Regions from separate parts of the Streptomyces sp. NPDC021115 genome, predicted to be linked through region 2. Evidence: riboswitches for the same ligand, from Rfam matches in the RefSeq annotation. Region 2 holds a riboswitch; the other holds the start of a gene.
What was found. Region 2 has a riboswitch for glycine ahead of gcvP (aminomethyl-transferring glycine dehydrogenase). Riboswitches for the same ligand answer to the same signal wherever they lie in the genome.

Region 1 (7,065 bases), on a different contig from region 2:
GGTCGAAGAACGGCCGGGCGTTGACCCGCATCCACATCGCCACCGGGTCGTGCTCGTCCGACAGCTCGACCGTGGAGACCGGCAGCCCCTCCGGCACCACGCCCACCGACTGCTGCATCATCAGCCGCACCGACTCCACGGCCTGCTGGCCGTTGTCGTACAGATCGAGCCCGATGGCCAGGTACGGGGCGCCCAGTGCGGGCTGCACCCAGGCCCGGCGCAGCGACCGCACGGCGGCGGTGCGGTGCGCGTTCTGCCCCAACAGGGCGTAGAACTGCGGGATTTCGATCGCGGGCTCGGTCACCCGCAGCGGACCGGCGGGCAGCCGGTCGAGGCCGCCCGCGATCCGCCGCAGGTCGAGCCAGGGGATGCCGACCCCGCCGCCGGGGGCGTGCGGGTTGAGCCACAGACCGTAGTGGTCGCGGTAGAGCGAGTCGGCGATCCGGCGCGCGTCGACGACCTCGTGCGCGCGATCCCAGCCGCTGGCGGCGAGTTCCTGGGCGGAGGTCACGCACGGTGCGTAGCCGTGGCCGCCCATGTCCATGTTGCCGTACTGGGCGTCGGGGTCGCCGGGCGCGCCGTGCCACAGCAACATCCAGACCTGACCCCCGGCGAGGGCGTGCAGCAGCGCCTCGTAGGCGTCGTACCGGCCGGGAGCGACCTGCTGAAGCATTCGCTCGACCTGACCGGCAGCCGCCCCCCAATCCGCGCCCGCGCTCACCTGGGTCCGCCCCTCTCTCGGCCTTGCCCGTATCTCACCGGGACGCGCGCCGCCCCGTCTGGTCATCCAACCAGCTTACGGGCCCGCATGGCCGTCCCCGGAGTGCGTCACAGGTCACGGTCGTAGAACGGCCGTACGCGCTCCAGCATCCAGGTGGCCACGGGGTCACCCTGCGCGACGTCCAGTGCGACGAGCTGTACCGTCCACGGGACCGGTACGGTGCCCAGCGCCCGGCCGAGCGCCTCCACCGCGAGCGCCTGCCCGTCGGGGCCCGGCGCGTCCAGCTGGACCCCGACGAAGAGCGCAGGCTGATCACCCTCGACGCTGGCCAGCGCGCGACGCGCGGTGCGTACCCCGGGCTCCCTCCCGAACTCGATCCCGGCCGCGGCCAGGAAGTCGACGGGCTCCTCCTGCCAGTCCGGCTCGAACAGCCGCACCCGGCCCCCGCGCGCGGGGCCGTCCAGCTCGCTGCGCCCGGCCTTGCACAGCTCCTCGACCGCGGCCGGCGGCAGCGGGACGCCGACCGGCCCGTCCGGGTTCACCGCGATGCCGAGCTGCGGCGGCAGCCCGCGGGCGAACTCGACGGCCGGGGCGACGGTGAACGACATATGGCCGCCGACGATCTGGAGGAACTGCTGCTCGGAGCTGAAGACCGGGACGTACGCCTGGCCCTCGATCTCCAGGGTGGGCAGGTCGAGGCTGCGGCTGTCGGGGCCGCCGCCGCTCGGCAGCGGGATCCAGACATGACTTCGGGCGAGCGTCTCCACGATCCGCGCTCCGGCGCCCGGGACCCCGATCGAGGCGGCCAGCACCTCTTCCAGCTCATTGCCGGGGAACGCGGGATAAGCGCCGTCGGGAAATCCTCCGTGAGCGGGGGTTATGCCCTGGTGCTCCGGGATACTCATCTTCGTCCAACCGCCATCTCGTCCGACCTGCACCAGCACCTTAACGGCTGCGCGGCGGAAGGCCATGGGCCGCCCGGTCATCTCCACAGCACTTCCTCACGCCGGGCGGCCGCATTCTTCGGCGCGGACGCGTCAGCAGCCGCGTCAGCAGCCCTGTCACTCGAAGGAGATGCTTCGCAGCACGCTCGCGGTTGCCCGGTCGAGCAGAACGGCCGATGCGCAGCCCTCGGGCGGAAGCCCGCCCTCCACCCGCGCCACCAGTTGGCCCATCGCCCGCCGGTGCCGCCCGAAGGCAGATCCGGAGACCCCGCGGCCGCGGGCGGCCTGACCCTCCAGGGCGACCGTGGGGTCCACGTCCAGCAGCACCAGGTGCAGCCCGCGGCCGGTGCGCCGGGCGTCCCTGGCCAGCCAGCGGCGCACCCAGGGCTGCGAGCCGCAGTCGTGGACGACGACGCTCGCGCCGGAGGTGAGCGCCCGGCGCAGCCCCACGTAGTGGGCGCAGCGGACCAGCGGCCGGTAGACCGCGTACGGCAGCCAGCGGGGCATGCGTCTCTCCCATGCCTCCCGGGTGTTCTGCGAGTCGACCCGCACCACGGCCGCGCCGCTCGGGTCGGCGCCCGGGACCACCCGGTTGATCAGGGTCGACTTGCCGCTGCCGGGCAGCCCCGAGGCGATGATCAGGTCACGCGCCGGGTAGCGCAGCTCCGCCCCCACTCCGCCGCGCAGGTCGTGCACGGCGGAGCGGCGGTCCGGCCGGATTGTGCCGCCCGTTCGCTGCGACGGCGGCTCCTGCGGGGTCCGCTCCTGCCGCGCGGGCAGGGTTCCTCGGGTTGTCGCGTATGTTCCCTGCCCGTGCACCGTGATCGTCCTCCAAGGTCGGTCAAGCGGCTCCGTACCCCGAGAGTGTCAAGAAAAGGTAATGTCCATCAAGGAGGCCCCGGCGCGACCCCGCTCACAGATACGGCGCAAGATCAAGGGTTCCCTTCAGGAGCGGACGTGCGATGATGACCGCGCAAAACTCCATACCGGCCGCTTGAATCCGCGCGGGAGAGTTCTCGTCCACCGGCAGTCCGCCGGTCGTCCGAGGCGCCGAAGGAGCAAGTCCTCCCTTGAATCTCTCAGGCCCCGATACCGCATGGATGAGGCAGATCTGAAAAGCGGGCCGCCGAAGCCGGTGGCTCCACCCAAGGTGCAAGCCCGGCCGTCCCGCCGCGCGGGAGTGGTCACGGCGAACCTCTCAGGTTCCGATGACAGATGGGGAGGACGCAGCGCCGTCCTTGTCGTCCCATCCGCCCCGCCCGTCACTGTCATCGCCGTGATCATGCCCCTGGGAGCCGCACCATGACCGACGCCCCGCCCACGCCCCGCCGCACCGCGCTGGACGCCGTCCACCGTGCGCTCGGCGCCACCATGACCGACTTCGCCGGCTGGGACATGCCGCTGCGGTACGGGAGCGAGCGCGACGAGCACACCGCGGTGCGCACCCGCGCCGGGCTCTTCGACCTCTCCCACATGGGTGAGATCGCTCTCACCGGGCCGCAGGCCGCCGACGCCCTCGACCACGCCCTGGTCGGTCATCTCTCGGCGCTCGCCGTGGGCCGCGCCCGCTACACGATGATCTGCGACGGCGAGGGCGGCATCCTCGACGACCTGATCGTCTACCGGCTCGCCGAGCAGGAGTTCCTGGTCGTGGCCAACGCCTCGAACGCCCAGGTGGTGCTGGACGCGCTGACCGAGCGCGCCACCGGCTTCGACGCCGTCGTACGGGACGACCGCGACGCGTACGCGCTGCTCGCCGTCCAGGGGCCGCAGTCCCCCGGCATCCTCAAGGGCCTCACCGACGCCGACCTGGACGGGCTGAAGTACTACGCGGGGCTGCCCGGCACCGTCGCCGGCGTGGACGCGCTGATCGCCCGTACCGGCTATACCGGCGAGGACGGCTTCGAGCTGTTCGTCGCGCCGGACGACGCCGAGCGGGTCTGGCAGGCGCTGACCGAGGCGGGCGCCCCGGTGGGCCTGGTGCCGTGCGGTCTGTCCTGCCGGGACACGCTGCGCCTCGAGGCGGGGATGCCGCTGTACGGGCACGAGCTGGGCACCGACACGACCCCGTTCGACGCGGGGCTCGGCCGGGTGGTGAAGTTCGGCAAGCCCGGCGACTTCGTCGGCCGCGGGCCGCTGGAGGCCGCCGCGCGCGAGGCCGAGGCGCGGCCGCCGCGCACGCTCGTCGGCCTGGTCGCCGAGGGCCGCCGGGTGCCGCGCGCCGGATACGCCGTGACGGGCCCCGACGGCTCGGAGATCGGCCGGGTCACCTCGGGCGCCCCGTCCCCGACCCTGGGGAAGCCGATCGCCATGGCGTACGTCGACGCGGAGCACGCCGCGCCCGGCAGCCCGGGAGTGTCGGTGGACATCCGCGGTACCCGGGAGCCTTACGAGGTGGTCGCGCTCCCCTTCTACCGCCGCGAGCGCTGAAACCTCTGTCTCACCAGTAAAGACCCGTTTCCCATGCACTCCCCCCTATCCAGGAGAATCGGACCATGAGCAACCCCCAGCAGCTGCGCTACAGCAAGGAGCACGAGTGGCTGTCGGCCGCCGACCAGGACGGCGTGTCGACGATCGGCATCACCGAATACGCGGCCAACGCGCTCGGCGATGTCGTGTACGTCCAGCTCCCGGATGTCGGCTCCGCGGTCGCCGCCGGTGAGACCTGCGGTGAGCTGGAGTCCACGAAGTCGGTCAGCGACCTGTACGCGCCGGTCTCCGGTGAGGTCACCGAAATCAACGAGGACGTGGTGAACGACCCGGCGCTGGTGAATTCCGCCCCCTTCGAGGGCGGCTGGCTGTTCAAGGTGAAGGTGACGGACGAGCCGGACGACCTGCTCTCCGCCGAGGAATACGCCACCTTCTCCAACAACTGACCCTCCTTACTTCGATCGGGACCCTGATGTCGCTTCTGAACAGCTCCCTCCACGAGCTCGACCCGGACGTCGCCGCCGCCGTCGACGCCGAACTCCACCGCCAGCAGTCCACCCTCGAGATGATCGCCTCGGAGAACTTCGCTCCGGCCGCCGTCATGGAGGCCCAGGGCTCGGTCCTGACCAACAAGTACGCCGAGGGCTACCCGGGCCGCCGCTACTACGGCGGGTGTGAGCACGTCGACGTGGTCGAGCAGATCGCCATCGACCGCATCAAGGAACTCTTCGGCGCCGAGGCCGCCAACGTCCAGCCGCACTCCGGCGCCCAGGCCAACGCGGCCGCGATGTTCGCGCTGCTCCAGCCCGGCGACACCATCCTGGGGCTGAACCTGGCCCACGGCGGCCACCTCACCCACGGCATGAAGATCAACTTCTCCGGCAAGCTCTACAACGTGGTGCCCTACCACGTGGACGCCGAGACCGGTCTGGTCGACATGGACGAGGTCGAGCGGCTGGCCAAGGAGCACCGCCCCAAGCTGGTCATCGCCGGCTGGTCGGCGTACCCGCGTCAGCTGGACTTCGCCGCCTTCCGCCGCATCGCCGACGAGGTCGGCGCGTACCTGATGGTCGACATGGCCCACTTCGCCGGCCTGGTGGCGGCGGGTCTGCACCCCTCCCCCGTACCGCACGCCCATGTCGTGACCACCACCACCCACAAGACCCTGGGCGGTCCGCGCGGCGGCGTCATCCTCTCCACCGCCGAGCTGGCCAAGAAGATCAACTCCGCGGTCTTCCCCGGCCAGCAGGGCGGCCCGCTGGAGCACGTGATCGCGGCCAAGGCGGTGTCCTTCAAGGTCGCGGCCGGTTCCGCGTTCAAGGAGCGCCAGGAGCGCACGGTCGAGGGCGCCAAGATCCTCGCCGAGCGGCTGACCCGGGCGGACGTGACCGAGGTGGGCGTCTCCGTCCTGTCCGGCGGCACCGACGTGCACCTCGTCCTGGTCGACCTGCGCAACTCCGAGCTGGACGGCAAGCAGGCCGAGGACCGCCTCCACGAGGTCGGCATCACGGTCAACCGCAACGCCATCCCGAACGACCCGCGGCCCCCGATGGTCACCTCGGGTCTGCGGATCGGCACCCCGGCGCTCGCCACCCGCGGCTTCACCGCCGAGGACTTCCGCGAGGTCTCGGACATCATCGCCGAGGCGCTGAAGCCCGAATACGACGCCGAGGCGCTGAAGGCGCGGGTCACCGCCCTCGCCGACAAGCACCCGCTGTACCCGCACCTGTCGAAGTAAGCCGGGTCCCGGCCTCCTGGGGCCCGGACCTCGGGGGGCGCGCCCACCCGGCGCGCCCCCCGCACCGCACCACCCGCACGCGCACCCCCACGTGCAGACGAAGGAGTCCCCGGTGGCCATCTCCGTATTCGATCTCTTCTCGATCGGCATCGGCCCGTCCAGCTCGCACACCGTCGGCCCCATGCGGGCGGCGCGGATGTTCGTCGGGCGACTGAAGAACGAGGGGCTGCTGGCCCCCACCGCCTCGGTGCGGGCGGAGCTGTTCGGCTCCCTCGGCGCCACCGGCCACGGCCACGGCACCCCCAAGGCCGTCCTCCTCGGCCTGGAGGGCCACTCCCCGCGCACCGTCGACGTCGAGTCCGCCGACGGCGAGGTCGAGCGCATCCGCACCACCAAGCGGCTGCGACTGCTCGCCACCGAGGTCGAGGGCGGCCACGAGATCGACTTCGACGAGTCCGACCAGCTGATACTGCACCGCCGCCGGTCCCTGCCGTACCACGCCAACGGCATGACGCTCTTCGCGTACGACGAGACCGGCCATCCGCTGCTGGAGAAGACCTACTACTCGGTCGGCGGCGGCTTCGTCGTCGACGAGGACGCGGTCGGCGAGGACCGCATCAAGCTCGACGACACCGTCCTGAAGTACTCCTTCCGCACCGGCGACGAGCTGCTGCGGCTCTCCCGCGAGACCGGTCTGTCCATCTCCGCGCTGATGCTGGAGAACGAGAAGGCGTGGCGCACGGAGGAGGAGATCCGGGCGGGGCTGCTGGAGATCTGGCGGGTCATGGAGTCCTGCGTCTCCCGCGGGCTGACGCAGGAGGGCATCCTGCCGGGCGGGCTGAAGGTCCGCCGCCGCGCGGCCAACGCCGCCCGCGCCCTGCGCTCCGAGGGCGACGCGGCCGCGCGTGCGATGGAGTGGGTGACCCTGTACGCGATGGCGGTCAACGAGGAGAACGCCGCCGGGGGCCGTGTCGTGACCGCCCCGACCAACGGCGCCGCCGGGATCATCCCGGCCGTCCTGCACTACTACACCCGCTTCGTCCCCGGCGCGGACGAGGAGGGCGTCATCCGCTTCCTGCTCGCCGCGGGCGCCATCGGCATGCTCTTCAAGGAGAACGCGTCGATCTCCGGTGCCGAGGTCGGCTGCCAGGGCGAGGTCGGCTCCGCCTGCTCGATGGCCGCCGGTGGCCTGGCCGAGGTGCTGGGCGGCAGCCCCGAGCAGGTCGAGAACG
Region 2 (7,065 bases):
GGCTCTGTCCGAACGCGGCGTACCTCACCCCACGCTTCCCGCTCTACCGCCAGGTCAGCGATCAGGTCATGGGGCTGCTGCGGGCGCTGTCGCCACTGGTGGAGCCGCTGAGCCTGGACGAGGCGTTCGTGGATCTGGAGGCGGGCGGCGCCGAGCCCCGGGTGGCGGCGGCGGTGGCCGTGGGGGAGCGGCTGCGGGCCGACATCCGCGCGGTGACCGGGCTGACCGGCTCGGTGGGCCTGGCCGGCTCCAAGATGCTCGCCAAGATCGCCTCCGAGCGGGCCAAGCCGGACGGACTGGTGGTCATCGAGCCCGGCACGGAGCGGGAGCTGCTGGACCCGATGCCGGTGCGCACCCTGCCGGGCGTCGGCCCGGCCACCGCGGAGGCGCTGCGCCGGGTCGGCATCCACACCGTCGCCGAGACGCGGGAGGCGGGCGAGGCGGAGCTGGTCCGGCTGCTGGGCCGGGCGCACGGGGCGTCGCTGTACCTGATGGCCAGCGGGCGGGACGAGCGGGCGGTGGTCGCCGAGCGGGACGCCAAGTCCGTCTCGGTGGAGGACACCTTCGACGTCGACGTGACCGACCGCACCCGGGTGCAGCTGGAGGTGGCGCGGCTGGCCGACCGCTGTGTGCGGCGGCTGCGGGAGGCGGGCCGCTCCGGACGCACGGTCGTGATCAAGGTGCGGCGGTACGACTTCTCGACGCTGACCCGTTCGGAGACCCTGCGCGGGCCCACCGACGACCCCGGCGTGGTCAAGGAGGCCGCGGCGCGGCTGATCGACGGGGTGGACACCACGGCGGGCGTGCGGCTGCTGGGGGTGGGCGTCTCCGGGCTCGCGGACTACACGCAGGAGGATCTGTTCGCCCAGGCCGCCCAGGCCGCGCAGGCGGCTGAGGCCGCCCACGAGGCCCTGGAGGGGCCGGAGAGGGCCCCGGGCTCCGAGACGCCGGAGCCGGAGGGCCCGGGCGCCCCGGGCGCCTCAGAGGCCGCTGAGGGCGCCGCGCGGCCGCGGGCGTGGCTGCCCGGGGCCGATGTGCGGCACGCCGAGTACGGGGCGGGCTGGGTGCAGGGCAGCGGGGTGGGGCGGGTGACCATACGGTTCGAGGTGCCCTGGTCGGAGCCCGGCCGGGTGCGGACGTTCGCCGTGGACGACCCGGATCTGGAGCCGGGCGAGCCGCTGCCGCTGGTGCGGCCCGGTCAGCCGGTGACGTCGAGACCGTAGTGGTGGTACAGCTGAAGCTCCTGCTCCGGGGAGAGATGGCGGCCGACCCCGAGGTCCGGGGCGTCCTTGATCAGCGCCCGGTCGTACGGCACCCGCAGCGCGTCGCCGACGACCTCGCTCGGTTCGAGGGGGACGAAGACGTCCCGGCTGAACAGGCCCGTGCGTACCGCCGCCCACTCGGGCTCGCCGGTCGCGTCGTCGAGGTAGACCTCGTCCACCGTGCCGATCTTGGCGCCCTCGCGGTCGAACGCCTTGCGGCCGATGAGGGTTCGCGGGTCGATGTCCGTCTGCACGCTCTCTCCCACAGATGGCGATGGTCCAGTGATACCTACCAAAAGCCACATCCGGGTACCCGGCCACTCGGGCATCCACTGTCCAACCCCCAACGGCAGACGCGCTGGTACGCTGGCTGTGGCTGTAGACCCCGTGCGGGAGAGTCCTCCGACGATGGTGTCGGGGGCGCCGAAGGAGCAAATCCTCCCCGGAATCTCTCAGGCACACGTACCGTGCGGGTGAGGTCACTCTGGAAAGCAGGGTGGGCCACGGGGAGCACATGCTCCGGAACCCCTCCTCACCGACGGTGAAAGCCGGTCAGGCACCACGGGCCGGTGAAGCTCTCAGGTTGAGATGACAGAGGGGGAGGCCGTCCGGGCACCCGCACCGCGGTGCCCCTCGCCGGTCGTACCTGACCAGGAGGCCCCCGCAGATGACCACCCACCGCATCTCGCTCGCCGAACTGGAGCGCGGTACTCCATTCGAGCAGCGGCACATCGGCCCCGACGCCGGAGCGCAGGCCAAGATGCTCGCCCAGGTCGGCTTCGGCTCCCTCGACGAGCTGACCGCCGCCGCCGTACCCGAGGTCATAAAGAGCGCCGAGGCGCTGCGGCTGCCGCCGGCCCGCAGCGAGGCGGAGGTCCTCGCCGAGCTGCGCGCCCTCGCCGACCGCAACCAGGTGCTGCCGTCCATGATCGGCCTCGGCTACTACGGCACGTTCACCCCGCCGGTGATCCTGCGCAACGTCATGGAGAACCCCGCCTGGTACACGGCCTACACGCCGTACCAGCCGGAGATCTCCCAGGGCCGGCTGGAGGCGCTGCTCAACTTCCAGACCGTCGTCTCCGACCTGACAGGACTGGACACCGCAGGTTCCTCGCTGCTGGACGAGGCCACGGCCGCCGCCGAGGCCATGGCGCTCTCGCGCCGCGTCGGCAAGGTCAAGGAGGGCGTCTTCCTGGTCGACGCCGACTGTCTGCCGCAGACCATCGCCGTCATCGAGACCCGCGCCGAGCCGACCGGCGTCGAGGTCGTGGTCGCCGATCTGACCGACGGCATCCCGGACGAGGCCGCCGAGCGCGGCGTCTTCGGCGTGCTGCTCCAGTACCCGGGCGCCTCCGGCGCGGTCCGCGATCCGCGCCGGGTGATCGAGCGGGCCCATGAACTGGGCGCGATCGTCACCGTGGCCGCCGATCTGCTCGCGCTCACCCTGCTCACCTCGCCCGGCGAGCTCGGCGCGGACGTCGCGGTCGGCAGCACCCAGCGGTTCGGCGTGCCCATGGGCTTCGGCGGCCCGCACGCCGGGTACATGGCCGTGCGTTCCGCCCACGCCCGCAGCCTGCCGGGACGCCTCGTCGGGGTCTCGCAGGACGCCGACGGCGACAAGGCGTACCGGCTGGCGCTCCAGACCCGCGAGCAGCACATCCGCCGCGAGAAGGCCACCAGCAACATCTGCACCGCGCAGGTCCTGCTCGCGGTGATGGCCGGAATGTACGCGGTCTACCACGGCCCGGACGGGCTCGCGGCCATCGCCCGCCGCACCCACCGCTACGCCGCCGTCCTCGCCGAGGGGCTGCGGGCGGGCGGCGTCGAGGTGGTGCACGGCGCCTTCTTCGACACCCTCACCGCGCGCGTCCCCGGCAAGGCCGCCGACGTGGTCGCCGCCGCCCGCGAGGCCGGGGTCAACCTCCGGCAGACCGACGCGGACCATGTGGGCATCGCGTGCGACGAGACCACAGGCCGCGCCCAGCTGGCCGCCGTGTGGTCCGCCTTCGGCGTCGACGGCGGGGACGCGAGCGGCATCGACGAGCTGGACGCCGCGGTGGACGACGCGCTGCCCGCGGAGCTGCTGCGCTCGGACGCGTACCTGACCCATCCGGTCTTCCACCAGTACCGCTCCGAGACCGCGATGCTGCGCTATCTGCGGCGGCTGGCCGACCGGGACTACGCGCTGGACCGGGGCATGATCCCGCTCGGCTCCTGCACCATGAAGCTCAACGCGACCACCGAGATGGAGCCGGTCACCTGGCCGGAGTTCGGCGCGCTGCACCCCTTCGCGCCGGTCGAGCAGGCCCACGGCTATCTGACGCTGATCCGCGAGCTGGAGGAGCGGCTGGCCGACGTGACCGGCTACGACAAGGTCTCCCTCCAGCCGAACGCCGGATCGCAAGGCGAGCTGTCCGGGCTGCTGGCGGTGCGGGCGTACCACCGGGCCAACGGTGAGCCGCAGCGCACGGTGTGCCTGATCCCGTCCTCCGCGCACGGCACCAACGCGGCGAGCGCCGTGATGGCGGGCATGAAGGTCGTCGTCGTCAAGACCGGCGAGGACGGCGAGGTTGACGCCGCCGACCTGCGCGCCAAGATCGAGCAGTACGGCGACCAGCTGGCCGTCCTCATGGTCACCTACCCGTCCACCCACGGTGTGTTCGAGGAGCACATCACCGAGATCTGCGCGGCCGTGCACGACGCGGGCGGCCAGGTCTACGTGGACGGCGCCAACCTCAACGCGCTGGTCGGACTGGCCGAGCCCGGCCGCTTCGGCGGCGACGTCTCCCATCTGAACCTGCACAAGACGTTCTGCATCCCGCACGGCGGCGGCGGTCCGGGCGTCGGCCCGGTCGCGGTGCGCGAGCACCTCGCGCCGTACCTGCCCAACCACCCGCTCCAGCCCGCCGCGGGACCGGCCACCGGCGTCGGCCCGGTCTCGGCCGCGCCGTGGGGCTCGGCGGGCATCCTGCCGATCTCCTGGGCGTACGTCCGGCTGATGGGCGCCGAGGGGCTGCGCCACGCGACCCAGGCCGCGGTGCTCGGCGCCAACTACATCGCCAAGCGGCTGGAGCCGCACTACCAGGTGCTCTACACCGGGCCCGGCGGGCTGGTGGCGCACGAGTGCGTGGTGGATCTGCGGCCGCTCACCAAGGCGACCGGGGTCACGGTGGACGATGTGGCCAAGCGCCTGATCGACTACGGGTTCCACGCGCCGACGATGTCGTTCCCGGTCGCCGGGACGCTGATGATCGAGCCGACGGAGAGCGAGGACCTGGCGGAGCTGGACCGGTTCTGCGACGCGATGATCGCGATCCGTGCGGAGATCGACAAGGTCGGTTCGGGCGAGTGGTTCAAGGAGGACAACCCGCTGCGGAACGCGCCGCACACCGCCGCCACGCTGAGCGGTGCGTGGGACCACCCGTACAGCAGGGACGAGGCGGTGTTCCCGGCCGGGGTCTCGGCCGCCGACAAGTACTGGCCGCCGGTGCGGCGGGTCGACGGGGCGTTCGGGGACCGGAACCTGGTCTGCTCGTGCCCGCCGCTGGACTCGTACGAGAGCTGAACACGGGGCTGGACACAACGATGGGGCCGGTTCGGCGGGTGCTCGCCGGGCCGGCCCCTGGTTATGCCATGCCGCTGGGTGGTCAGCCTAGGCGGCGGTCACGACGTGCTCGGTGGCGAGCGGTCGGCACGGGGCGATGACGCGCCCGTCCGGCAGCAGCTCACCGGTGTCCTCGAAGAGCAGGACACCGTTGCACAGCAGGCTCCAGCCCTGCTCCGGGTGGTGCGCCACGAGATGGGCGGCCTCCCGGTCGGCGGAGTCGGCTGACGGGCACGGTGGTTGATGCTGGCACATGGCGAGGTTCTTTCGCTGCGGTGAGGTGTATGTCCTGCTGCTCGCTGCGGCGTTCATGTTGGCCGCCCCCCGTTGTCTGTCGGTTGGTTGCTCCCAGTGTTGCCCTGCGGAGCGGATTCCGCAGGGATTTCGCGGCACCGGTCTTGCTAGATAATGACGCATCACCCGACCGGACGGTTCACCGTGGCGGGACTGTTACCCGGCCGTGGCGCGGCGCCCCGCGGCCCGGCGGGCCGCGGGGCGCTGAGGCCGTCGTGGAAGGCGCAGGTCAGGCCGGGGAGCCCAGCAGCGGGGCGGCGGCCAGCCGATGGGTGAGGACGGGCAGCAGATCGGCCGCGGGGTGCGGGCGGTGGGCCGCGATGCCGGGCGGTGCCGGGGCGAGCGGCACCAGCAGGTCCCCGGCGCCGAGGCCGCCCTCGGCGGCGTCCGCCGCGGGGTCGCCGTGCAGCCACAGCGCGACCATGTACAGCTCGGGGATGGACAGCAGCCGCGGCTGGTACGCCGAGGGCAGCGACTCGGCCTGGCGCAGGGCGAGTTCGGCCGATGCCACGTACGGCCCCTCGGAGAAGTGCGAGAAGGCCCAGCCGTCGGCGGTGAGCATGGCCTCGGCCGCGGCCACCGTGCGGTCGCCGTCGCGCAGCATGAAACGCCAGCCGGTGAGTCTGACCTGCGGCGGGCCGACGGGCGTGGTGATGTCGTCCAAGACGTGGACGGGGAGCGGGAGTTCGGGTTCGAAGGGGCCGGGCAGGGAGCTGAGTGCCGGGGTGCGGACCTCGCGGACGGCGGTGGGGGAGCCAAGGGCCGTGAGGACGCTGCGCAGGGCGGGCGCGGGGGCCGGGGGCACGAGCAGCGGCATGGTGGGTCGCCTCTCACTTCGGAGACACGGTGGAGCGATAGCGGGCCGGGGTAGGGGCGCGCGCTGTCGGTGTACGTAGCTCGGTACGCGGGTCAGAGGGGGCCGGGACGAACTGTCCGGGCGTTATCTCTCTGCCTCGTAAAGCGAGTTTATACGACTCATGTTCCAGCCGTGTTTCGCCTAGCTGTCGCAGATATTGCGCACAAGGTGTTTTCCGGTCCGCGCGGACGCGGGGATTTCCACCGATTCGATGCCGGATGCATGGATATGACCTGGCGGTTTACGTACGCCGCGGTAGGCTGGATCCCACCGCTCCATTTTCCCGGAGCAATGCGGCGCTGTTGAGAGCGTATCGGCTGGGCGGGCCGCGCGGGGCGTTATCGATCACATTGGCGGGCATCATCGAGCGTGGTGTGCGCGGGTGCGGGCGCCCATGATCCACTCAAGGAGGTAGCTCCGATGGGGGAGAAGGTCGTAGCCGGTGAGTTCGATCCGTCGGGTCGGCAGCGGCAGCGCGGGCGGTTGCGGCAGTGTCTCGACGCGCTGTCCCGGCTCCTGGCCGACAAGCGGTTCGACCGCCCGAAGAATCTCATGGGGCTGGAGATCGAGCTGAATCTCGCAGGCGCCGACGGGCTGCCGAGGATGATGAACACGGAGGTTCTGGAGCGCATCGCGAGTCACGATTTCCAGACCGAACTGGGACAGTGCAATCTTGAAGTAAACATCGTGCCGCACCGTTTGCACGGCCGGGTTCTCGACCAGCTCTCGGAAGAGCTGCGAACGGGACTGTCATATGCCGACCGCAAGGCGCGCGAGGTGTCCTCCGAGATCGTGATGATCGGAATTCTGCCGACCCTGGCCACCCGGGATCTCGGATCGGCCAACCTGTCCTATGACGACCGTTACAAACTGCTCAACGAACAGATGCTGGCCGCCCGTGGTGAGGATTTCCTCATCGATATCGAGGGCCGCGAGCGCATCAGCTACGCCAGCGCCACCATCGCCCCCGAGGCCGCCTGCACCTCCGTCCAGCTGCACCTCCAGGTCACCCCCGGGCGCTTCGCCGCCGTGTGGAACGCGGCGCAGGC

Region 1: another riboswitch for glycine. It lies ahead of gcvT (glycine cleavage system aminomethyltransferase GcvT); the one in region 2 lies ahead of gcvP (aminomethyl-transferring glycine dehydrogenase).

The regions. Positions count from the first base shown of each region.
Region 1 covers NZ_JBIRQF010000001.1:282,554-289,618, forward strand. The annotation lists gene ACH4TL_RS01265 (enhanced serine sensitivity protein SseB C-terminal domain-containing protein) at 1-673, opposite strand, end outside; gene ACH4TL_RS01270 (enhanced serine sensitivity protein SseB) at 829-1,626, opposite strand; gene ACH4TL_RS01275 (AAA family ATPase) at 1,783-2,490, opposite strand; glycine riboswitch at 2,661-2,770, shown strand; gene gcvT (glycine cleavage system aminomethyltransferase GcvT) at 2,968-4,095, shown strand; gene gcvH (glycine cleavage system protein GcvH) at 4,161-4,541, shown strand; gene glyA (serine hydroxymethyltransferase) at 4,568-5,833, shown strand; gene ACH4TL_RS01295 (L-serine ammonia-lyase) at 5,946-7,065, shown strand, end outside.
Region 2 covers NZ_JBIRQF010000018.1:10,097-17,161, forward strand. The annotation lists gene ACH4TL_RS35975 (DNA polymerase IV) at 1-1,223, shown strand, start outside; gene ACH4TL_RS35980 (PRC-barrel domain-containing protein) at 1,199-1,516, opposite strand; glycine riboswitch at 1,643-1,740, shown strand; gene gcvP (aminomethyl-transferring glycine dehydrogenase) at 1,930-4,827, shown strand; gene ACH4TL_RS35990 (DUF5999 family protein) at 4,915-5,121, opposite strand; gene ACH4TL_RS35995 (hypothetical protein) at 5,390-5,977, opposite strand; gene ACH4TL_RS36000 (glutamate--cysteine ligase) at 6,437-7,065, shown strand, end outside.